3 regions of the Pseudalkalibacillus sp. NRS-1564 genome follow, and region 3 is predicted to be linked to each of the others. Evidence: a T-box and tRNA genes for the amino acid it is inferred to sense, from the RefSeq annotation. Region 3 holds a T-box; the other regions hold tRNA genes.

What was found. A T-box is a leader RNA that pairs with one kind of tRNA and senses whether it is charged. The one in region 3 lies ahead of leuS (leucine--tRNA ligase), so its partner is inferred to be a tRNA-Leu.
Positions count from the first base shown of each region.
Region 1: it encodes a tRNA-Leu, which carries the amino acid that the T-box ahead of leuS (leucine--tRNA ligase) is inferred to sense. The anticodon was not compared.
Region 2: it encodes a tRNA-Leu, which carries the amino acid that the T-box ahead of leuS (leucine--tRNA ligase) is inferred to sense. The anticodon was not compared.

Region 1 covers NZ_JBITPM010000012.1:127,044-134,589, forward strand. Annotated here, with positions in the region: gene ACIFPW_RS06610 (ATP-binding protein) at 1-617, opposite strand, end outside; gene ACIFPW_RS06615 (hypothetical protein) at 628-924, opposite strand; tRNA gene ACIFPW_RS06620 (tRNA-Arg) at 1,059-1,132, opposite strand; tRNA gene ACIFPW_RS06625 (tRNA-Gly) at 1,224-1,297, opposite strand; tRNA gene ACIFPW_RS06630 (tRNA-Gln) at 1,303-1,377, opposite strand; tRNA gene ACIFPW_RS06635 (tRNA-Tyr) at 1,382-1,466, opposite strand; tRNA gene ACIFPW_RS06640 (tRNA-Met) at 1,484-1,560, opposite strand; tRNA gene ACIFPW_RS06645 (tRNA-Arg) at 1,575-1,651, opposite strand; tRNA gene ACIFPW_RS06650 (tRNA-Leu) at 1,662-1,746, opposite strand; gene kynU (kynureninase) at 1,909-3,186, shown strand; gene ACIFPW_RS06660 (hypothetical protein) at 3,245-3,430, shown strand; gene ACIFPW_RS06665 (spore coat protein) at 3,442-3,726, shown strand; gene ACIFPW_RS06670 (alanine/glycine:cation symporter family protein) at 3,850-5,232, shown strand; gene ACIFPW_RS06675 (YjcZ family sporulation protein) at 5,345-5,509, shown strand; gene ACIFPW_RS06680 (5' nucleotidase, NT5C type) at 5,707-6,240, shown strand; gene ACIFPW_RS06685 (NAD(P)/FAD-dependent oxidoreductase) at 6,251-7,165, shown strand; gene ACIFPW_RS06690 (D-alanyl-D-alanine carboxypeptidase family protein) at 7,220-7,546, opposite strand, start outside.
Region 2 covers NZ_JBITPM010000039.1:45,743-53,288, reverse strand. Annotated here, with positions in the region: gene ACIFPW_RS17910 (dihydrofolate reductase) at 1-131, opposite strand, end outside; gene ACIFPW_RS17905 (thymidylate synthase) at 128-922, opposite strand; gene ACIFPW_RS17900 (Hsp20/alpha crystallin family protein) at 1,073-1,516, shown strand; gene trxB (thioredoxin-disulfide reductase) at 1,551-2,492, opposite strand; gene ACIFPW_RS17890 (YuzB family protein) at 2,685-2,921, shown strand; gene ACIFPW_RS17885 (hypothetical protein) at 2,971-3,138, shown strand; gene ACIFPW_RS17880 (hypothetical protein) at 3,113-3,340, opposite strand; gene ACIFPW_RS17875 (YpjP family protein) at 3,394-4,035, opposite strand; gene ACIFPW_RS17870 (transporter) at 4,362-4,688, opposite strand; tRNA gene ACIFPW_RS17865 (tRNA-Glu) at 4,813-4,887, opposite strand; tRNA gene ACIFPW_RS17860 (tRNA-Gly) at 4,895-4,968, opposite strand; tRNA gene ACIFPW_RS17855 (tRNA-Ser) at 4,974-5,066, opposite strand; tRNA gene ACIFPW_RS17850 (tRNA-Ala) at 5,086-5,161, opposite strand; tRNA gene ACIFPW_RS17845 (tRNA-Arg) at 5,166-5,242, opposite strand; tRNA gene ACIFPW_RS17840 (tRNA-Leu) at 5,251-5,335, opposite strand; tRNA gene ACIFPW_RS17835 (tRNA-Thr) at 5,341-5,416, opposite strand; tRNA gene ACIFPW_RS17830 (tRNA-Val) at 5,446-5,521, opposite strand; gene ACIFPW_RS17825 (hypothetical protein) at 5,719-5,874, opposite strand; gene ACIFPW_RS17820 (NRDE family protein) at 6,003-6,758, opposite strand; gene ACIFPW_RS17815 (rhodanese-related sulfurtransferase) at 6,817-7,546, opposite strand, start outside.
Region 3 covers NZ_JBITPM010000037.1:52,466-60,011, forward strand. Annotated here, with positions in the region: gene ACIFPW_RS16670 (rhodanese-like domain-containing protein) at 1-213, opposite strand, end outside; gene ACIFPW_RS16675 (rhodanese-like domain-containing protein) at 239-547, opposite strand; gene leuS (leucine--tRNA ligase) at 774-3,188, opposite strand; T-box leader at 3,252-3,482, opposite strand; gene ACIFPW_RS16685 (hypothetical protein) at 3,685-3,897, opposite strand; gene ACIFPW_RS16690 (class I SAM-dependent methyltransferase) at 4,119-4,685, shown strand; gene ACIFPW_RS16695 (hydrolase) at 4,716-5,018, opposite strand; gene ACIFPW_RS16700 (tetraprenyl-beta-curcumene synthase family protein) at 5,084-6,154, opposite strand; gene ACIFPW_RS16705 (alpha/beta hydrolase) at 6,172-6,984, opposite strand; gene ACIFPW_RS16710 (gamma carbonic anhydrase) at 7,075-7,546, shown strand, end outside.

The DNA of each region.
Region 1 (7,546 bases), on a different contig from region 3:
TGTAATGTCACATCGTTCAATAGAGCATTAGACTCAATCAAGGTTGAGACCTGCTTTAATAAACCTTTCATTTCAACATTCGTAAATAATGTACTATGCGGCTTTGCTAGCGTTAGAAGTTCACTTAGCACTAATTCGATACGGGATATTTCTGAAAAGATTATTTCAAAATACGGCATAGTGGATTCCTTCTTCTCAAGCAGTTGAAGAAATCCTTTCACTGATGTTAGAGGATTCCGAACTTCATGAGCAATTCCAGCGGCAAGCTGTGCAGCTGATGCTAGCTTTTCAGATTTAACCGCAAGGGCTTCATTTGTTTTAAGTAACCGCTCTTCTGATTGCTTTCTAAAGGTTTTATCCTTAATCGTTCCTGTCATTCCTTCAAATCTTCCTTTAGAGCTATATTCATATTTAATAAAGACCTCACACCAGACGAACCCCCCGCCTTTTTTCTGAACCCTGAATTCAAATACGTTAGATTTTTCTGCGCCATCTTGGAATCGAGATAATTCTTTATGTAAATTCAGCCGATCATCTGGATGTATATAAGATAAGCTGTATGTGCCTATTGATTCCTGAACATCGTATCCAGTTAACTCACCCCACGCTTCATTCAACCAGATCCAACTACCATCTATTCCAGTTTGAAAAACAACTTCGTTTAAGCTGTTTTATGACACTATTATAGTTTTCTGATAGTTTACGATATTTTTCCTCACTATCTTTTAATTTGGACAGAAGTATGACAGAGCGATCATAATAAGAAGAGAACCACCAAACAATTACCATAACTGAGATCGTAAAGAATATGTCCACTAACCAATTGATTTTAATTTCATTCACAGAATAAAGCCAATAATCCCATAATAAAATCGCCATAAAAAACGTTACAACAGATATAATTCTTCCTTTATATCGCTTCATTTCGTCACCATTTCCCAAGTGATTTATTAATTACTAGTTTATTGGAAATGAAGCCTATGTGCAAACACACATGTGCCGTTAATAAAATAAAAAAACTCCTTGAATAAGATTACTTATTCAAGGAGTTTTGGGTATGCGCCTTAGAGGATTCGAACCTCTGACCCACAGCTTAGAAGGCTGTTGCTCTATCCTACTGAGCTAAAGGCGCACGATATGAATGGTATTCAATCTCAACAAAAGTATACCATGATTAAAATCAGGTTGTGAAGTAGCTTTTAAAACTCTTCTACAATATGTAATGGAGCGGGTGATGGGGATCGAACCCACGACATCAGCTTGGAAGGCTGAGGTTTTACCACTAAACTACACCCGCAAAAATGGCTGGGCTAGCTGGATTCGAACCAACGCATGACGGAATCAAAATCCGTTGCCTTACCGCTTGGCTATAGCCCAATCATGGTGGAGGGGGACGGATTCGAACCGCCGAACCCTGAGGGAGCGGATTTACAGTCCGCCGCGTTTAGCCACTTCGCTACCCCTCCATGATGAAATTGTAATATGGTAGCGGCGGAGGGGATCGAACCCCCGACCTCACGGGTATGAACCGTACGCTCTAGCCAGCTGAGCTACACCGCCACTTAAATTATGTATGGTGCGCCCGAGAGAAGTCGAATCCCTAACCTTCTGATCCGTAGTCAGACGCTCTATCCAATTGAGCTACGGGCGCAAAAAATATATGGTGCGGGTGAAGGGACTTGAACCCCCACGTCGTAAGACACTAGATCCTAAGTCTAGCGCGTCTGCCAATTCCGCCACACCCGCTTGTGCTGTGCATCAGCGACGTTTAATAATATACCATTGAATCATTTAAAATGTCAATCATTATTCTAAAAAAATGTAGAAAGTTTCTTTTGCAAAGAGTGAAAGCGTTGACATGCTCTTCTCCCTCTCATACGATAAGTTGTAGAAAAGGAGCTGTTACATATGAGTTTATCACAGTCCATTACAGGCGCAAAAGAATTCGACAAGAAAGACCCTTTAGCCCATTTACGTGATAAGTTTTACTTAAATCCAAATACGCTATATTTGGATGGTAATTCACTTGGTCTTCTATCAAAGAATGCGGAAACATCCCTTCTTCGATCTCTTGATGACTGGAAGCAACATGGAATTGATGGCTGGTCTGATGGAAAGCAGCCTTGGTTTTATATGGCAGAAAACATCGGTGAGATGACATCAACGCTAATCGGTTCACATGCTTCTGAAACAATTACTACCGGTTCAATTACAACTAACCTTCATCAGATGCTCGCTACTTTTTTTAAACCTTCAGGAAACAAAACAAAAATACTAGCCGATTCTTTAACATTTCCATCTGACATTTATGCTATTCAAAGTCAGCTTGAACTTCATGGGTTATCCCCAGAAACTAATCTAGTGCAAGTTCCGAGCCGTGACGGAAGAACAATCCTGGAAGAAGATATCATTGAGGCCATCGATGAGACTATAGCCCTTATTCTCCTCCCTTCCGTACTTTACCGGAGCGGACAATTACTAAATATAGAAAAAATCACAAAAGCAGCCCATTCTAAAGGAGTAATCATTGGCTTTGACTTAGCTCATTCAATCGGAGCCATTCCACATAAACTTCACGACTGGAACGTTGACTTCGCGGTTTGGTGTACATACAAGTACTTAAATAGTGGCCCTGGTGGTGTTGGTGGACTTTTTGTGCACGAAAACCACCTTGGCAGACGCCCCGGTCTTGCTGGATGGTTCAGTTCCAAGAAAGAAGTGCAATTCGATATGAGCCATACGCTTACTCATGCTGAAACCGCTGGCGCATTTCAAATAGGCACACCCCACATTTTTAGTATGGCTCCTTTAATAGGAGCTTTGGAATTGATGAACGAAGCTGGCATAGATGCGATTCGAGAAAAATCATTGTCTCTTACCAACTATTTAATGTGTCTTATTAAAGAAAATCTTGCTGAAGATGGTTTTACAATCACTAATCCATCAGAAGATGATCGACGGGGTGGGCATATTTGTCTCGAGCACGATGAAGCTGCTCGAATTTGCAAAGCGCTAAAACAAAAAGGCGTCATTCCAGATTTCCGCTCACCAAACGTCATTCGCCTTGCACCAATTGCTCTCTATTCATCATTTGAAGATGTTTATCATGTTGTCCAAATTCTAAAGAGTATTATGATTGAAAAAACGTATCAGCAGTTTTCTAACGAGCGAAACGTTATCTCTTAAGTGAGTATAATTTGGTTTTTCTCCATTCATACTATGTGAAATGAAGGAGGGAAACAGGATGACTCAGCTGAACGAACTTGAACTTCAAAATCTGCGTCACATGATCGGCGGACATGAAACACTCGCAAACAAACTTGATTCCTATGCCCAATCTTGTACTTGTCCGCAGCTTAAGCAAATGCTTCAAAAGGATGCACAAGACGCACGCAACACACAACAACAATTAATCAGCTTCTTAAGTTAAGGAGGGATTTTATGAATGAGAAAGACATGGTAAATGATTATTTATCCGTATTGAACAGCAGCTTAAGTAATTACGGGAGCGTCATTTCTCAAGCTGACAATCAACAACTTCGTCAGGCTCTTCAACAAATTAGAAATACTGATGAGCAGCGACAATATAACCTTTATCAATACGCTAAACAAAAAGGGTATTATCAGCCAGCTGCCCCAGCCCAAACCAATGAAATTCAACAAGTTAAAAACCAACTAACAGCTCCGCAGCAACAACAGAATAATCAGCCTCCTCAGGTCCATTAATCCAGAGCCGGTGAAAACCGGCTCTGTGTCTTTATGCTCATTTTTTCATAATTTTGTAAATAGAGTTTCAGCCTCCCTTTATATGGATAATTAAATGAGTATTACCTATAGGGAGAGATTGATATGGACTATATTCTTAATGCAATAACTGAATTTTCCGCGTTCATCTGGGGTTATCCTATGATGATTTTACTCTTAGGCGGTGGATTATTTTTAACAATCCGCCTCGGCTTCTTTCAAATAATCTTTTTTCCCCACGCTTTAAAACATACAATTGGTAAAATTTTCAAAAAAGAAAAAGGAGATGGCACAATATCACCATTTCAGGCCTTTGCCTCCGCTCTTGCATCTACTGCAGGTGCTACAAACATTGTTGGGGTTCCTGTGGCAATCGCTTTTGGAGGACCTGGCGCTATTTTCTGGATGTGGATTGTCGCTATTATTGGAATGTCAACAAAATTCTCAGAAATTGTTCTCGGGATCAAATACCGAGAGGAAGACAAAAACGGCGTTTATGTTGGCGGCCCAATGTATTACATAAAAAAAGGCTTGGGATGGAAGTTCGCTTCATCTCTATTCGCTTTTGGACTGATGATTGAAATCATTCCAAGTGTCATGGTACAAACTAACTCCATTTCAACACTCTCAGAGAGTTCTTTTGGATTACCGACCTGGGTAACAGGTGTCTTACTAATTATCCTTATATCAATTGTTGTATTCGGTGGAATACGTAGAATTGGTTCTGTAGCTGAGAAGATTGTTCCATTCATGGTACTTACATATATTGCAGGCGCTATCGGTGTTATGGTGATTAATATAGAAGAGTTTCCAGCTGTTATGAAACTTATTTTCGTACATGCTTTTCAACCGATCTCAGCAGCTGGAGGTTTTGCCGGAGCTGGTTTTGCTGCAGCTGTTAGATGGGGCCTTGCTAGAGGGCTTTATTCAAACGAAGCCGGTATGGGTACGGCGTCTATTGCCCATTCTGCAGCACATACGCCTCATCCATGTAGACAGGGATTATGGGGCATTTTCAGCGTTTTTGTCGATACAATCGTTCTCTGCACAGTAACAGCTTTTACAGTGCTTCTTTCAGGAGCTTGGAAAGACGTTAAACCCTCAAATGCAGCTGATATGGTTTCAGATGCTTTCTCTGGACTAATGGGAGCTACATGGGGCCCCATCTTTGTTTCTTCCCTCCTATTGATTTTTGTTATCAGTACGATAGGTGTCCTTGTCTTTTATGGTGAGAAACAAGCTGAATACTTATTTGGCACACCCTTTTCTAGAGTAATGCGATTTGTTTATATTATTTCTATTTTTGTTGGAGCTATAGGAGGACTTCAATTTGTTTGGGAGCTAGTCGACATTACACTCGCCTTGTTTGTTATCCCAAACGTTATTGCGATCTTATTCCTTAGTAAGGAAGTGAAAGAACTAACTGATGACTACAAATTAAATTTCTTAAAGCAAGCCCAAACGAAAGACAAAGGCATTAGTTCATAAGAAATTCACATGGGACATTCACCTAATTTAGGTTCCTCTCCGCTCCTGCCTATATCTTTTCTAGACGGAAACATACAGTGGTAAAGAAAGAGAATTTAAAGGGGGACCTAATATGTATCATGCAAACAATGCACCATACGGAAATGAGCCTTACCAACCAGTAGCTGGAGCTTCTTACGGCATGCCTTGTCACCGACCAGCTGGAAACGGCTTTGCGCTAATTGTTGTACTATTTATCCTGCTTATTATAGTAGGAACAGCTTTTATTAAATGTTAGTTTTTAACAAGCAAGAGCCACTTGGTTCTTGCTTTTTTTAATTACGCTATGTTAGCTTAATTTTCGATTTATAGTTCATTCATTTTTTGATGAGTCAAAAATCAAGAACGTTCGTTCCATGTCCTTTCCTGAACAATTGTTCCAATTAACTTTGCCTGTTATAGTGATAAAGAATGTATGATGAAAGAAGTGAGACAATGAAAACCTTATTAATCGATATGGACTCGGTTATATGTGACCTTATGTCTGAATGGCACCAGAGATACAATCATGATTACAATGACGACTTGTCTGTTGAGAAACTTGAATGCTGGCGATCTGAAGACTATGTAAAAAATGAGTGTGGAGATAAAATTTATGAATACCTTGATCAGCCAGGTCTATTTCTTGAACTCAAGCCTCTACCACATGCTATTGAAGTAATGGAACGTCTTTCATCCGTGTATGACGTAATGATTGTCACGAGTAGCCGTACATATGCTTACACTGAAAAAGAACAATGGGTAGAAAAACACCTTCCGTTTATCGGCAAAAGAAATTTGATTTTCTCGCATAGAAAAGAAATGATTCGCGGAGATTTATTATTTGATGATGCTCCACACAACCTCATCGCATTTAAAAATTCAGGGAGAATGGCCATTGCGATGAACTATCGTTATAATCAATATGTCGACGTCCCTCGCGTGAATAACTGGTTGGAATTTGAAGAATGGCTTTCAACATGGAAGTGAGGGTACAGTGGTGACTCAACGAACAGATTTGCTAATAATCGGTGGAGGACCCGCTGGAATTTCTGCTGGAATATGGGCTAAAAGACTAGGCATTAATCATTTATTGCTTGAAGCAAAGGATAGCCTTGGGGGGCAATTAAGTACAATCTATAATCAAATTGTAGACTACCCAGGTATGGTGGTTGCAAACGGTCAGGTTTTACAGGAACAGTTCATCAAACATGCTGAGGAAATCAAATGTGATTATGTTACAAACACTTGCGTTAAGTCGATCGATTGGACTAATCGGATACTTCAAACAGCAGAAGGCAATTCATATACATTTCGCACTTTGCTAATTGCATCAGGGTCTTCCCCACGTAGGCTAGATGTTCCTGGTGAACAAGAAATGATCGAGCAAAAAGAAGTATACTCGGCAACTCGAGATAAATTGAAATTCAAAGGCAAACATGTTGCTGTAATCGGGGGCGGAGACCGCGCATTCGAAGGAGCTCTTCTTCTTGCTGAAGCTGGTTCTCAAGTTACACTAATACATCGTTCTGATTGTTTTAAAGCTCGTAAGGAATACAAAGAACCTGTCATGCTCCACCCAAACATCGACATACTAACAAAAACGTTTATTACAAAAATAGATGGAAAAGGAAAGAAGAAACTATTCCTCGCTGACGAAGATCATCACTTTACAATGATGGTTGATGGTCTGTTCATTCGAATTGGTGTTAAACCAAACACTGAACCTTACGAGGATGGCATTGACGTCGATCAGGAAGGATACATTCGATGCAACTCTTATGGTGAAACATCTCTGCCATTCGTCTATGCTGCAGGAGATGTTTGCACTAGACCGCTGTTATCAAGTATTGCCTCCTCAGTTGGACAAGGAATGACCTCTGTCAAACAGCTATCGTTCTTTCTTGAAAATTAAAAAAGGACCCTGAGGTCCTTTTTTAATTTTCAATGTTAGGTTTGAAAGTTGATTTTAAGGAAAAGTTCGATGTCTTTTTTGAGAAGAGTGACTTCTTCCAAAAAATAAAGATAGTAAAATTACCACAAAAACGCCGATCCCAAAATAGAAAATATTTTCACTAGACAGCAATGATGCTGTTTCTTCATCTTTTACTTTTGCTGCTGGTTTTGTTTCACTTTCCACTATTGTCGCACCTTTGTCTTCTTCTAAAGAATTCACTTCAAGAAAATCAGCATCCAGAATGGAAACATATGAAGCCCCTTTACTTTCAAGAATATTGTTATCAGATATGGTAAGATCTAGCTCGTCATCTCCAACTTGATAAAGGGTCATATCCTC
Region 2 (7,546 bases), on a different contig from region 3:
CTTCCCATAACGATCGATTTTCCAGTCGTCATGCGTTTAAAATAAGCGAGATCAGCTGGCAAATGCCAAGGCAGATCATTGTCTTTCCCAATTAACTGCTTTTCATCCATTGCTAGAAGAAATGATATCATACCGACACCTCTCCTTTAATATGTGGATGAGGATTGTAATCCGTTAACTCAAAATCATCAAATGAGAAATCAAAAATTGATTTCACGTCTGGATTAATTTTCATTTTTGGAAGGTCTCTAGGTTCACGAGTGAGCTGAAGGTTGACCTGCTCAATATGATTGTTATAAATATGTGCATCACCTAGCGTATGAATAAATTCACCTGGCTCTAAATCACACACCTGCGCCATCATCATTGTGAGAAGCGCGTAGGAAGCGATATTGAAAGGCACCCCAAGGAACACATCAGCAGAACGTTGATAAAGCTGACAAGAAAGCTTCCCATCAGCAACGTAAAACTGGAAAAGACAGTGACATGGAGGTAAAGCCATATTATCGACTTCTGAAGGGTTCCATGCTGTTACAATCATTCTTCTTGAATTCGGGTTAGTTTTAATTTGCTCAACTACTTTTGCAATTTGATCAACGGTTGATCCGTCCGCGCCCGTCCACGAGCGCCATTGATGACCATAAACTGGACCAAGCTCACCATCTTCATCAGCCCATTCATTCCAGATGTGCACACCATTATCCTGAAGATACTTTACATTGGTGTCTCCATTTAAAAACCAAAGAAGCTCATGAATGATTGATCTTAAGTGAAGTTTTTTGGTAGTTAAAGCTGGAAAACCTTCTTGTAAATCAAACCTCATTTGATGTCCAAATACACTGACCGTCCCCGTTCCTGTCCGATCAGATTTCTTAGTTCCGTTATGTAAAATTTCTTCGCATAGCTGCAAATAAGTCTTCATCGTACTCCTCCTTCAATTCTCTAATGACCATTGTAACATGAAGAAAGATGAGAAGTAACTTGCGAATTGTATGTAAAAAACAGCCAAAAAGCACATTTTCCTTGGGCAAACATACTGTATAACAGAAATGTTGGAAAGGATGAAATAACCATGGCGAAAGGCGATAAATTGCCCAAACTGTTTCAAGACCCTGCTATTCAAAATTGGATGAACACCTTTGATGATTTCTTTAAAGAGCCATTTGCGAATCTTCTACCAGCTCAGTCGTTTCGGGTTGATCTTTATGAAACGGAGGATGCATTTATTGTTGAAGCAGAGTTACCTGGTATCACAAAGGAGCAAATTAAAGTGGAACCACTTGGAGATGGTCTCCGGATTTCCATTGAATCTAAAGAATTTCATGAGTCACGAAACGATAAACAAAAATATTACAAACAAGAACGATCCTATTCAAGTACTAGTCGCACCATTAAGCTTCCCTTTCACTTTTCCATGAAAAATGTGAAAGGAAAATACGAAAATGGTGTTCTAGAAATTAAAATACCCAAATCTGATCGCATACGTACCGATTCGAATTATATTAACATCGACTAAAAAAGCGCAGGGCCAAGGCCTGCGCTTTTTCTTCTTACATACTCCAGTCTATAAAGGCGTTTCCTTCAAGGAACCGCTCACAATCCATAGCCGCCATACACCCTGTGCCTGCTGCTGTGATCGCTTGACGGTAAGTGAAATCCTGTACATCTCCACATGCAAATACACCAGGGACATTCGTTTTTGTCGTTCCTGGTTCTACTTGAACGTAACCTTTATCATCCATATTAATTTTACCCGCGAGAAAATCAGTGTTTGGACGATGGCCAATCGCAACAAATATGCCATCTGTCTTAACGAACTCCTCTTCTCCCGTATCACTATTCTTTACTTTAATACCGCTCACTTTATTGTTTTCTGCTACAACCTCTAGCGGGGAAGCATTCAGCTTCCAGCTAATTTTATCATTAGAGCGAGCACGCTCCTGCATAATTTTTGATGCGCGAAGTTCTTTCCTCCTGTGAAGAACAGTAACTTCTGAAGCGAATTTCGTTAAGAAAGTCGCTTCTTCCATAGCTGAGTCTCCTCCACCAATCACAACGATTTTTTTACCACGGAAGAAAAAGCCGTCACACGTTGCACATGTACTCACACCTCGACCCATATTCTCTGATTCTCCTGGTATACCTAGAAGCTTTGCTGAAGCACCAGTCGAAATCAAAACAGACTCCGCCATAATATCCCCGAGAGTATCTGTTTTTAATTTAAAGGGACGCTCATTAAAATCAATATCCTTCACCCATCCTCGCTCAATTGTAGCGCCGAACCTAAGCGCCTGCTTCTTCATATTTTCCATCAATTCTGGACCGAGAACGCCATCTGGAAAACCGGGAAAGTTCTCAACATCTGTTGTTAACGTAAGCTGACCACCAGGTTCCGGTCCCTCAATGACGAGCGGCTCCATATTAGCCCTCGCAAGATAAATGGCTGCTGTTAAACCCGCTGGTCCTGTTCCTACAATAACTGCTTTATGCATAATGACCCTCCTCTATCGACTTCATTATGTTATTTTTCCTAATTATATAGAAATAAACCCTTCTCTTACAAATTATATGGGTATCCATCAATTTGTTTCTTGATCTTATGCAAATGGTTGTTCATTTTCACACCTTCTTGATAGAATAGAAACAGTCTTGTAATAGTAAGGAAAACCCGAGGTGAATAAAAGATGAATCCAATAGTTGAATTCTGCATGAGCAATCTTTCGAGCGGTTCACATAAAGCAATGGAAAAACTAGAAAAAGATACAGATCTTGATGTGCTCGAATATTCTTGTCTTGGTCACTGCACACTTTGTAGCCAGGATATTTACTGTCTCGTTAACGGCGAGCGCGTTACTGCCGAAACGCCCGATGAGCTAGTTGATAACGTCTACCAGTTCATCGAAGAAAATCCGATGTTTTAACCGAATTTGGACATACTAATAAGTGAATCCAATTAGAGGAGGAGCTTACATGAAAAATCGAAACGCGTATGATCCGAAAGCCGGTGTGCAAGGTGAAAAAGAAGGCGAAGACGCTCTTCTTATGAATAAAAAAAGAGGCCCGCAAAATGCGCGCCCTAAAAAAAGTAAAAGCCGCTTTATGCGGCTTTTTATTATGCTATGCGAAACCGAAAAGTAAACCAGAAGTCTTCATTGAGTGAGGTGCCGGTAGCAATAATATGCTGCTCTCCTTCATCATCAAGCGTAATCCAGCTATGATGCTCATCTTTATAAACTGGATAGAAATGACCTTCCTTAAATAATTTACGATTCAATACACTTTCTGAGCCGGTTAAAGGCTCTTCTTCGAAAACATCTCTAATACATTGTACAAGTTCCATCTATGTTGTGATCCTCCCTTAATCTCCAACCAAAAACACCCCGCGCACCTCTCTTACGAGAGCCACTTAGGCGGAGTGTTTTTATCCCAATAAATCTTACCTACTTCATAATGTTCTTCAAAATCATCATTCGCTGCATGGTAATGAAAATTAAACCAATAGCCATCTTGTGGGGGATGATCTCTTCTCACATGAAAACGCAATAAGTCTTCCCCACTCTGTTGATTATATACATGAAGAATACGTTCTCCGTATCCACCAGAAGGGTTGTCCGTCAAACGAAGTGACCTTAATGTATCCTCATCCAGATTTTCCACTGAGGTAGCGATCGCTTCTGTCATTTTAGGTACAATTGCATCTCGATACTCGTTACCGACTCGAGTTGAGATCGTTTCACCGAATTTTGTTAGCCCGAGTTGCTCGGATTGATTGCTTGCATAGCTTACAAAATGCGTCAGGAGTTCAGAAGAAGAAGCGTCCTGAGCTATGATGGGCCAATCATACTGATCAACAAGAGGCTCTATCGCCTTATCAGGCTCGTCCCTCGGCTCAATAAGAAGATGGTTTTCTTCTTGATAATTTTCTGATGACTCTGTTTTGTCATCTGCTAGATATCCAGTAGGAACCACAGTTCCAAGCGTAATAACAGCAACAAATGCTACAAATAACTTTCTCATCCAAAGAGGGAATTTCATTATGTGCACCTGACTTTCGAAGATCAATAGTTAGTATCATTCTCGCATGATCTTCTCAAAAAAGCCAGAAGTTTAGACGATTTTTCATTAATTTTCATTTGGCTATGGTAACGAAGCTTTTCATTCAAAAAGGCTCTTTTTTAAAAGATTGTTGCTTTCGAAACAATTGTTGAATTAAACACTAAACTTCGCTGATTGGAGCGGAAGGATGCTAACCGCCTGCCCCGCGAAAAACGAGCATCCCTGAGCGAAAATTCACCCACTATAGCAACAATGGCTACGAAAGAGCCTTTAAAAAAGAGCGCTTCATGTAAGCGCTCCATCTATTAACAAGTAAACATATCAATTCTTCTCAGACTTATGCCTGTATACACCCACCTTCTACCGGTCCAGCGAAACCCTGAAACAGAAGTACGCCCTACATAAACTGGCCAAAACCAAAATGAATTGCCGCCTCTCATCCAAATATAAGTAAACCGATACATACACCTTCTAATGGATCCCGGATCTACAGCAAATGTTCCAGCTTGTGCTGACTGTGGTCTAGGAGGCGGTGATGCTGGTGGGCTCGATGTTGGAGCTACGGGTTGCTGACGGTAGGCATCTGTGTTGTCATAATGATAAGCAATGTGCTCATGTTCTTCATAATACATTCGGTCCATCCCCTCTCTTATACAGTCACTGTATGCTGTATTCTGATGAGACGTACCGAATTGAAAACAACAAAAAAGCATCTCTTTGAGTATGCTTGAGTCAAAAAGTCTATGGAAATTTAGTTGGTGACCCGTACGGGAATCGAACCCGTGATACCGCCGTGAAAGGGCGGTGTCTTAACCGCTTGACCAACGGGCCAAAAAAATGGAGCGGGTGATGGGGATCGAACCCACGACATCAGCTTGGAAGGCTGAGGTTTTACCACTAAACTACACCCGCAAAGATGGAGGAGGAAGAGGGATTCGAACCCCCGCGGGCGACTAAGCCCCTGTCGGTTTTCAAGACCGATCCCTTCAGCCAGACTTGGGTATTCCTCCAAAAACATGAAAATATATATGGTGGAGCCTAGCGGGATCGAACCGCTGACCTCCTGCGTGCAAGGCAGGCGCTCTCCCAGCTGAGCTAAGGCCCCAATATGGTGCGCCCGAGAGAAGTCGAATCCCTAACCTTCTGATCCGTAGTCAGACGCTCTATCCAATTGAGCTACGGGCGCATATTCTATGGTGCGGGTGAAGGGACTTGAACCCCCACGTCGTAAGACACTAGATCCTAAGTCTAGCGCGTCTGCCAATTCCGCCACACCCGCATGTGTGGTGCCGGCCAGAGGACTTGAACCCCCAACCTACTGATTACAAGTCAGTTGCTCTACCAATTGAGCTAGGCCGGCATAATTTAATGAAAGTCATCAAAAATAAATGGTGGAGGATGACGGGCTCGAACCGCCGACCCTCTGCTTGTAAGGCAGATGCTCTCCCAGCTGAGCTAATCCTCCATTAAACAGCGACTTCATTATTATACAATATCTTCTTTTGCCTCGTCAACACTTTTTTCAATGTGTTTTTTCAAGGACAAGACCTATCTTATCACCGACCCCAAAAAAACACAACCCTTTTTCACAAAAAAATTATTCCCCATAGTTAAGCACTCTATTTTTGACATAGAAAAAAAGCAGGGAGCGCTCTCCCCTGCTTATACTGGCGTTTGAATAAGTGGTTTTTTCTTTTTATTTTGGCGGAGTATTGGTCTTTTTTTAGTCACCATTTCAGAATCATATTTTCGGTACTCTTTCATGTCGGTTGATTCCCGCAAAAGCTGATCTTCAACATAGTGACGCTTTCTTTTCAAAAAAACCCCTCCTCATAAGTAATAATTCTCAATACCCTATTTTTCTGTTGTTAAACCCGATTCTTTTTCACCATCGATCTATCGGCAAAAGTTACAGGTAACACATAATTTATTCACTTAGAGCGCAATTATGCTCCATCAAAATTAAATTGGTAATAATTTTCCTGATCTTCTCCTGACCTCTCAACGAAAGTAACTTCTCCATTTTGTGAAACCATAATAACAGTTTGCGCCCTCGTTCCGTAATGATCCGACTTAATAAAAACGGGTGAAAGCATCCTTTCCCATTCAATCGGCACGCCTGTCTGTGGTAATAAATAATCAGGTGCAGGCTCAGCATGAGAAAGCATTTCAAAAAGACGATTTTGATCGAGGTTCTTTTCTGCACTTAAATAGTGTTTTAATTCTTCTTTAAGCTGCTCAACTTTTGGCCAGCTCGTATTCAGTAAGTGATTACTTACAGCGTGAACACCGTTCTCTAGTTTTGAAATTTGATCCTGCCGGTTTGAATAATAATAAAGGCTCTTAAAATCTCCTATGATTAAATTAAATCCATTGTACTGATCTTTCTTTTGTCGAACCATTTCTAGGTATGATAATGGGGATTGATGATCACGTAAGTAATCGGCCGTTAGATCACCCCTTGATAGACTTTTAGGCTGCTCATTCGCTTCTCGATAATTCGTAAGGGCTGCAATTCTTCCGTTTGTTGTAACCCCTAGCCATGTTCCCATAGCCTTTAAATCACGCCCCGCAAGTAGTTCTGGTACATCTTCCCAATAGTTCGCAGGTTTTGTTGGACGCTCGTAGAATTCATCTCGGTTGGCTACGAGTATAAATGGGTATGTAGGATGAACATTTTGAGCTACAGCAATTAAGCACATCTTAACGCGCCTCCTCTCTTGTTTCACTGTAAGAAAAAACGCAGCGTTAGCCGCTGCGTTACGATTGGATCATACGAACTTCTTCTTCACATGCAGAAGAACAATAATGGTTATACTCATCTTTGCAAGAATCACAGACGATGTGAAGCTTGTCACACTGTACATTAGCACAATTGATATAAGTATCTGCTGGCTCCTCACAATGATAGCATTTCCCTACAACTGTATCTTCATCGGTACGGTTTACATTAACAGCAAGACGATCATCAAATACAAAGCACTTGCCATCAAAATATTTCCCCTGTACCTCCGGGTCTTTACCATACGTTACAATTCCTCCATGAAGCTGTGAAACGTCGGAAAAACCTTTTTTCATTAAGTAACCAGAAAATTTCTCACAGCGAATTCCACCTGTACAATAAGTTAGTACTTTCTTATCTTTTTGGTCCGAAAGATTTTGTTCAATCCAGTCTGGAAGATCACGAAAAGCCTTTATATCAGGACGAATTGCATTGCGAAAATGACCAATATCGTACTCATAATCATTTCGTGCATCGATAACAATTACATCATCATCTTCTAATGCTTCCATAAATTCCTTTGGCTCAAGATAATTCCCGGTTATTTCTTTCGGGTTTACATCTTCCTCAAGCTTTAGTGAAACAATTTCTTCGCGCGGACGTACGTGCATCTTTTTAAAGGCATGACCTTCTGCTTCATCAATTTTGAAAGCCATATCACGAAAGCGTTCATCTGCTTTTAGTTCGTCCATGTAGCGCTCAGTATCC
Region 3 (7,546 bases):
CGTTTGTCTGCCTAGATAAGAAAGCGGGATGTTCTTTGCTTTTTCATAAGGTGTCCGGTGTGAAAGAATGTAATCTCTCACATCGATTAGACAATATTTATCATCATCAAACCGCTCCATATTAATTGGCTTCATATAAGAATAAGGATAAATGACTCTCCATAATCCTAAAGTAAATGCAACAGCTGCTAAAGCCGTTCCCCATATCGCCATTCAATCTCTCTCCTTTTTAGCAGGGCTATTTCACTTTACCCTCCCATTTCATCATACCGCCAACCATGTTCTTCACTTCATAACCAGCTTCTTGCAAGTACTCACATGCGCGCTCACTACGACGTCCTGAACGGCAAATCATAATATGTTCTTCTTCTTTATTGATCTCATCAAGTCGTTCCGGAAGTGTGCCAAGACGAATATGCTTTGCTTCAGGGATCATGCCTTCTTCTACTTCTTCATCCTCACGAACATCGATTAATGAAACATTTTTGCCCTCATTAAGTAACTCTTGAACCTCTTGAGGTGTTACCGTCTTAATTTCGTTACTCATAAAAACATACCCCTCTCGTACAGTTTTAATATGGATTTTTCAGTTATAATCACTTCAACAAATTCAATCGTACATGATTTGCACATTCAATACAAGAAATCTATCTTCCACTCATCTTAGTAGTATTCTCAGCTTTAGGAAAAGGTTATTCGAGTTGTTTAAAAATTTCCCATCCGTAGTTTACATTCAAAAACCCTCTCCTTAGTCGTTAGGAGAGGGTTCAACCTTAATTAGCTACAATATTAACTAGCTTTCCTGGTACTGCAATCACTTTTCGAAGTGTTTTGCCATCAAGTTGACCTTTAATCTTCTCATGCTCTAAAGCAATTTCTTGCATTTCATCACGAGATGCTTCAGTCGGAATAGAAATTTTGGCACGAAGTTTTCCATTGATTTGCACTACAATTTCTACTTCATCTACAGTAAGCTTGCTTTCGTCAAACATTGGCCAGTTTGCATATGCGAGTGTATCCTCATGTCCAAGCGCACTCCACAGCTCTTCAGCAAGGTGCGGTGCGATTGGAGATAGCAACTTCACAAAGCCCTCCATTAATGTAACGGAAACTGACTCTTGCTTATATGCTTCATTCACAAATACCATCATTTGTGAAATAGCTGTATTAAAGCGTAAGCCTTCCATGTCCTCAGTTACTTTTTTAACCGTTTCGTGGTAGACGCGCTCCATGTCTTCTCCTGAATTTTCTTCAGAAATAGAAGACTTCGTTAGATCCCCTTCACCAAATAAACGCCACACACGATCAAGGAAACGGCGCGCGCCATCTAAACCATTGTTAGACCATGCAATAGAACCCTCGAACGGACCCATAAACATTTCATATAGACGAAGCGTGTCAGCACCGTGGCTTTCGACAATTTCATCTGGGTTAACAACATTTCCTTTTGATTTACTCATTTTCTCGTTGTTCTCACCAAGGATCATCCCTTGATTTCGGAGACGTTGGAATGGTTCTTTTGTTGGCACAACACCGATATCATAAAGAACTTTATGCCAGAAACGAGCATATAACAAGTGAAGAACCGCATGTTCCGCACCGCCGATATACATATCAACAGGCAACCACTCATCGAGTTTTTTCGGGTCAGCTAGCATTTCATCGTTATCCGGATCAATGTAGCGAAGGTAATACCAACAGCTTCCAGCCCATTGCGGCATTGTGTTTGTTTCACGTCGGCCCTTCATGCCCGTTTTAGGATCAACTACGTTCAACCAATCCTCAATATTAGCTAAAGGAGATTCGCCAGTTCCTGACGGTTTAATTTCCGTTGTTTCAGGAAGAACGACAGGAAGCTCTTCTTTCGGGACAGCAGACATTGTGCCATCCTCCCAATGGATAATTGGAATTGGCTCGCCCCAATAACGCTGACGACTAAATAACCAGTCGCGAAGACGATACGTCGTTTTTTTCGTTCCCTTTCCTTTTTCCTCTAGCCATTCAATGCTTTTCGTAATTGCTTCTACTTTCTCAAGGTCGTTTAAGAAATCAGAGTTCACATGCTTTCCGTCTTCTGTATAAGCTTCCTTGGATACATCTCCTCCAGCAACGACTTCTTTAATAGGAAGATTAAATGTAGTAGCGAACTCATAATCGCGCTCATCGTGAGCTGGAACTGCCATAATAGCTCCTGTTCCATAGCTCATTAGAACGTAATCTGCTACCCAAATTGGAAGCTTCTCATTATTGATTGGATTAATGGCATACGCGCCAGTAAACTCGCCAGTCTTCTCTTTTGATAACTCTGTACGCTCAAGGTCACTCTTTGTTTGTACTTTTGATCGGTAGCTTTCAACTTTTGAGATTTGTTCACTAGTAGAAATTTTGTCAACGAAAGGATGCTCAGGTGCAAGGACCATATACGTAGCTCCAAAAAGTGTATCAGGACGCGTCGTAAACACATCGATCGATTCATCATGACCGTCAATCGTGAATGTCACTTCAGCACCCTCAGATTTCCCAATCCAGTTACGCTGCATTTCTTTAATGCTGTCAGACCAGTCAAGCTCTTCAAGGTCTTCAAGTAGACGATCGGCATACTCTGTAATTTTAAGAACCCATTGCTTCATTGGTTTACGAACTACCGGATGGCCTCCACGTTCACTTTTACCGTCGATCACTTCTTCATTCGCAAGAACCGTTCCAAGTGCTGGACACCAGTTAACAGCCACTTCATCTACGTACGCAAGTCCTTTTTCGTAAAGCTTTGTGAAAATCCACTGTGTCCATTTATAGTATTGTGGATCTGTTGTATTAACTTCTCTATCCCAATCATAAGAAAAACCTAACTCTTTAATTTGACGACGGAATGTGTCAATGTTCTTTTGAGTAAAATCTCGTGGATTATTTCCTGTATCAAGAGCATATTGCTCTGCCGGAAGTCCAAATGCGTCCCATCCGATTGGGTGAAGAACATTATATCCCTGCATTCGCTTCATACGTGAAAGGATATCCGTAGCTGTATATCCTTCAGGGTGCCCAACATGTAGCCCAGCCCCTGAGGGGTATGGGAACATATCAAGAATATAAATTTTTTCACCATTAGCATCGTTTTCTGTCTTAAAAGTCTTGTTTGTTTCCCAGAAGTGTTGCCACTTCTTCTCAATTGTTTTGTGATCAAATGCCATTGTCACTCTCTCCTTCCAGTCCTTGCAAAAAAATAAAAAAACCTCCCGTCCCCGTTGTTCATCAACAGGGACGAGAGGTTGAGAATCTAATATTCACAATCACCCGCGGTACCACCCGGCTTAGTGCTAGAAACAGCACTCACTTAAGGCCTTTAACGCAGGCATACGGGCAACCTTACTCTATTCAGGCTTCCGATTCAAAGGTGAGTTCACAAATCTCCTATGTTAACTTCCACCAGCCGTTAACTCTCTAGTAATAGAATTTTTGTTACTATTCCTTATCATTATCTTTGGTTTCACTAGTTACGTATATAATTTGTATTGTATGAATACTTGTGAGAAATGTCAAGAACATTATCAGAATAGACGTTTTTTTCGTAATCTATACATCCGCTGTCCTTATATTCGATGAATTAGCATGTGTGCCAAAAGAACAATTCCAATTAATACAGTAAGCGGATATCTCAAAAAAAGAAACGCACCCTGATTGGGTACGTTATCCTTTACGATACTTTTTTTGACTAGCCGAATCATCTTTGGAATGTGGCTTATCTTTTTCTTCTTTTTGTTCTTCTTTTAAATCTTCTAATGGAATCGCATCGACATTCATTTCTGAAGCATCCTCGTCGAGCTGATTTTTTTCCTTATTTGGTAATTGCTCGGGATTATTAGTTTCGCCTTGTTTATGTGATTTTTCATGCTCTGCCATATGATCACCTCATTTTTTTGTATAGTACTCTGTACCACGAGCCAGATATTCCCAAACACATAAAGATGTTAGTTGGAGTAAAAGGTCGATCATGGTAAAGTCATACTTAGTTAGAAGCAAACAAGAAGCCACTCTAAACCTCGACGTCCTAATAAATTGATAGGATAAGTTTCAGAAGACTCATTTAAGAAAATTTTAATTGTTAGAAAGGATTACAGATCATGCAACGAATATTACCTTTTACAAGAACGCTACTGAATTCAGTATTAAAAGAAGGAGGCATTGCTATTGATGGCACTTGTGGAAACGGACATGACACTCTCTTCCTAGCTGAATCAGTTGGGAATTCAGGAAAAGTGTATGGCTTTGATATCCAACCTGAGGCGATTGAAGCTACAGAAAAAAGGCTGACAGAAGCTAAGCAATCTGCCCAGGTGGCATTATTCCACGAGAGTCACGCTTCAATCAATAGCAAAATTGAGACGAAAGATGTAGGAAACGTTTCTGCCGCAATCTTTAACCTTGGCTACCTCCCAGGTGGAGATAAAACTATTGTGACGAAACCTGAAGAAACGATCCAAGCAGTAACAGACATCCTACATTTGCTTCGTTCAGAAGGGCTCCTTATTCTAGTCGTCTACCCAGGACATCCAGAAGGTAAAATTGAAAGTGAAAAGGTGTCAGATTTCGCTTCAGATCTCGATCAGTCACAGTATCAAGTTCTAAAATACCAATTTATTAACCAAATCAATGAACCACCCTATATTATTGCCATCAGCAAAAAATAAGAGGCTGTGCATCTGCACAGCCTCTATTCTCTATAGAATTCCCATCGTTTCGATATGTTCTCTTGTTTTCTTATTCCCTAATTTGTGTAAAAGACCATAGATCTCTTTCATATGATTATCATAATCATCATTGTTCTTATCTTCATGATAACTCATAGCTGGAACATGTGAACGATATAACGATAGGCGACTATCCTTATCTGTCAGATCAAATAGCTCACTGAGCTTGAAGATATCTTCCTCATCCGCATCGATTTCAAAATTATAGCTCGATGCCCCTTGATCTTCGAGTATCTCGCCCGAACTTACAGCCACATAGTAACGCTTTTTCATTTTAAGAGCCCCTTTCAAAATCCTATAGGCTTCTTTTCTCACGAAAGAGCGTTTTTTATACGCTTTTACTGAGACGCTTTGTGAAGTCTTCTATAAACCCAACCATTAAAGTAGAAGAAAAGGCTCGATCTTCCTCCAATTCGAATAATTTTACGAGCAAGAGAGCGCACGTCTTTCTGTTCCATTACTTTACGATCCGCAAGGTAAATACCAAGTAAACCGCGATTAATTAATCGATGAAAGGAAGAATGTGGAAGACTTTCAACGCTTTTATCCGCTTCTTTAATGAAGTGAGCAACACGCTGAGCGAGCTCATCATTGTCTTTATAATAAAAACAAAAATTCAAATCGCCACCTGCTCGATCTTCTTCCTGATCTATAAAGTAATCCAGCATTATGTGAAGACCCTGAACCCAGGGGAAATAACCTTCCTTAATCATAGCTGTACCGCCCTTAGGGATCATGTCTCCTAATGAGTAAGATACAAGACAGAAAATCCCTAAGGTTGATCCAGCACACGCTGAGAATTCATTCCATGTCATTTCTGGAAGCTGTTGCTTATGCTGGTCAAACCAGCTTTTCAACCTTGGAACACGGTCTTCCTCTGTAACATGCTTATGTACCTGGAGATCACAATAGTAATGGCAGAGTTCAAGTAAGGCAGGCTGCACTTCCCTTTGATTCGGCAATTCACGAATGACTTTTTGACACGTTTGAACCAGTTCTAATAGATAGCCTCCATCATCTTTTTCTTCACGATACCGATAATAGTTATTTGAAGCTTCAACTTCAGGGGAAAGAGCCTCCGCCATTGCCTCATGTAATGCACTAAAGTCTTCTGGATCAAGCGAAGTACTTCGATCACACAAGTTATCCAGATAGTCACTTATCGTCTGGTAAGCTGCGATAAATGAAATAGAACGATCAATTTCTTTCCCGGCAAGCAATCCATAAATCCCTCCACCTTCACAGTGAAACGTTTTTGAATCAATGCTATCTAACGCCTGCTTTCTCAATTCAGGATTAGGGATTTCTTCAGCCCGCTTCCTCCAATATTCTAATTCATGATGAACCCTCGGTAAGACGCGTCTATAAATACTATACATTAGCGTCCACGGTTGACTTGGTACTTTCAAGTGATCCCACTCCTGTATTAATTATTTATCTTATTTTCCTTACGCTCTAATAATTCAAGTTTTAACTCAACAAATGATTTTGCCGTTTGAAATACATCTTCACGATCTGGTTCATTAAACACCTCATGATAAAATCCATCCCACTCTTTAAATGCTTTCTCTGTTAATGGAATGCGATTGAACCACGAAATAACAGCATGCTTATCTACAATTCGATCGTCGCCACCCTGTAATACAAGCAATGGTAAATTATGAAATGATCTCGCTCCTTCATTGGCTATTTTCATCGCTTTTAGAAGTTCACGGTACCATCTAACAGATACTTTTTGAACCATTAATGGATCTTCTTGATCTCGTTTGTGGAACTCTGGATTCCTTGTCCCAATGTTCGGTTCTAGCTTTGAATTTAACCTTAGAGAAGGGACAATTGGATTTAGTACTTTTGAGAGCAAGTCTACACCTTTGTTAGGGGGATTAACTAGTCCAATACACGGAGAAGATAAAATGACTCCAGTTAGAGAAGGACGTTTTTCCATAATCGTACGGATGGATGCAAGTCCTCCCATACTATGCCCAAGTAAGAACACAGGTAGCTTATACTCATGAGCTCTCTTGATCCACTTATCAATCGTTTCAATATATTGGTTAAATGAATCAATATGGCCCCGTCTTCTAGTACTTTCACCTTGTCCAGGTAAATCGCCAAGCACTACATGATAGCCTGCTTCAATCCACTTAGAAACGAGCCAATCATACCTTCGATGATGTTCGTTTGCTCCATGAACTAACACAATAACCGCTTTTGGATATTCAGTTTCTTTTATACGCATGGACATTAGCCCCCTTATGTAGGTTCCTTCTTTTTGATACACTACTTTTGGAAAGGATTTCATCTATAATAAATGAAAGTTGGGATTGGAATGCTTTATGCTTATCATGACAAAAAACCAGTGATTCATGAAACGGTCTATATTGCGGATTATACTACCATTACAGGTGATGTGACAATCGGGGAACATAGCAGCGTCTGGTTTAACACGACCATACGTGGAGATGTGGCCCCAACTGAAATTGGAAATAAGGTCAATATTCAAGACAATTGTGTCCTTCATCAGAGTCCAAATAAAAAACTCATTCTGGAAGATGGTGTGACGATCGGCCACCAGGTAATCCTTCATAGTAGTATTATTCGCAAAGAGGCACTTATTGGAATGGGTTCCATTATTCTTGATGGAGCTGAGATCGGGGAAGGTTCCTTTATTGGCGCAGGAAGCCTTGTTCCACCAGGTAAGAAAATCCCCCCTCATTCCCTTGCTTTCGGGAGACCTGCAAAGGTTGTTAGAACATTAACAGAGGATGATCGAAAGGATATGAACCGCATTCGAAGAGAAT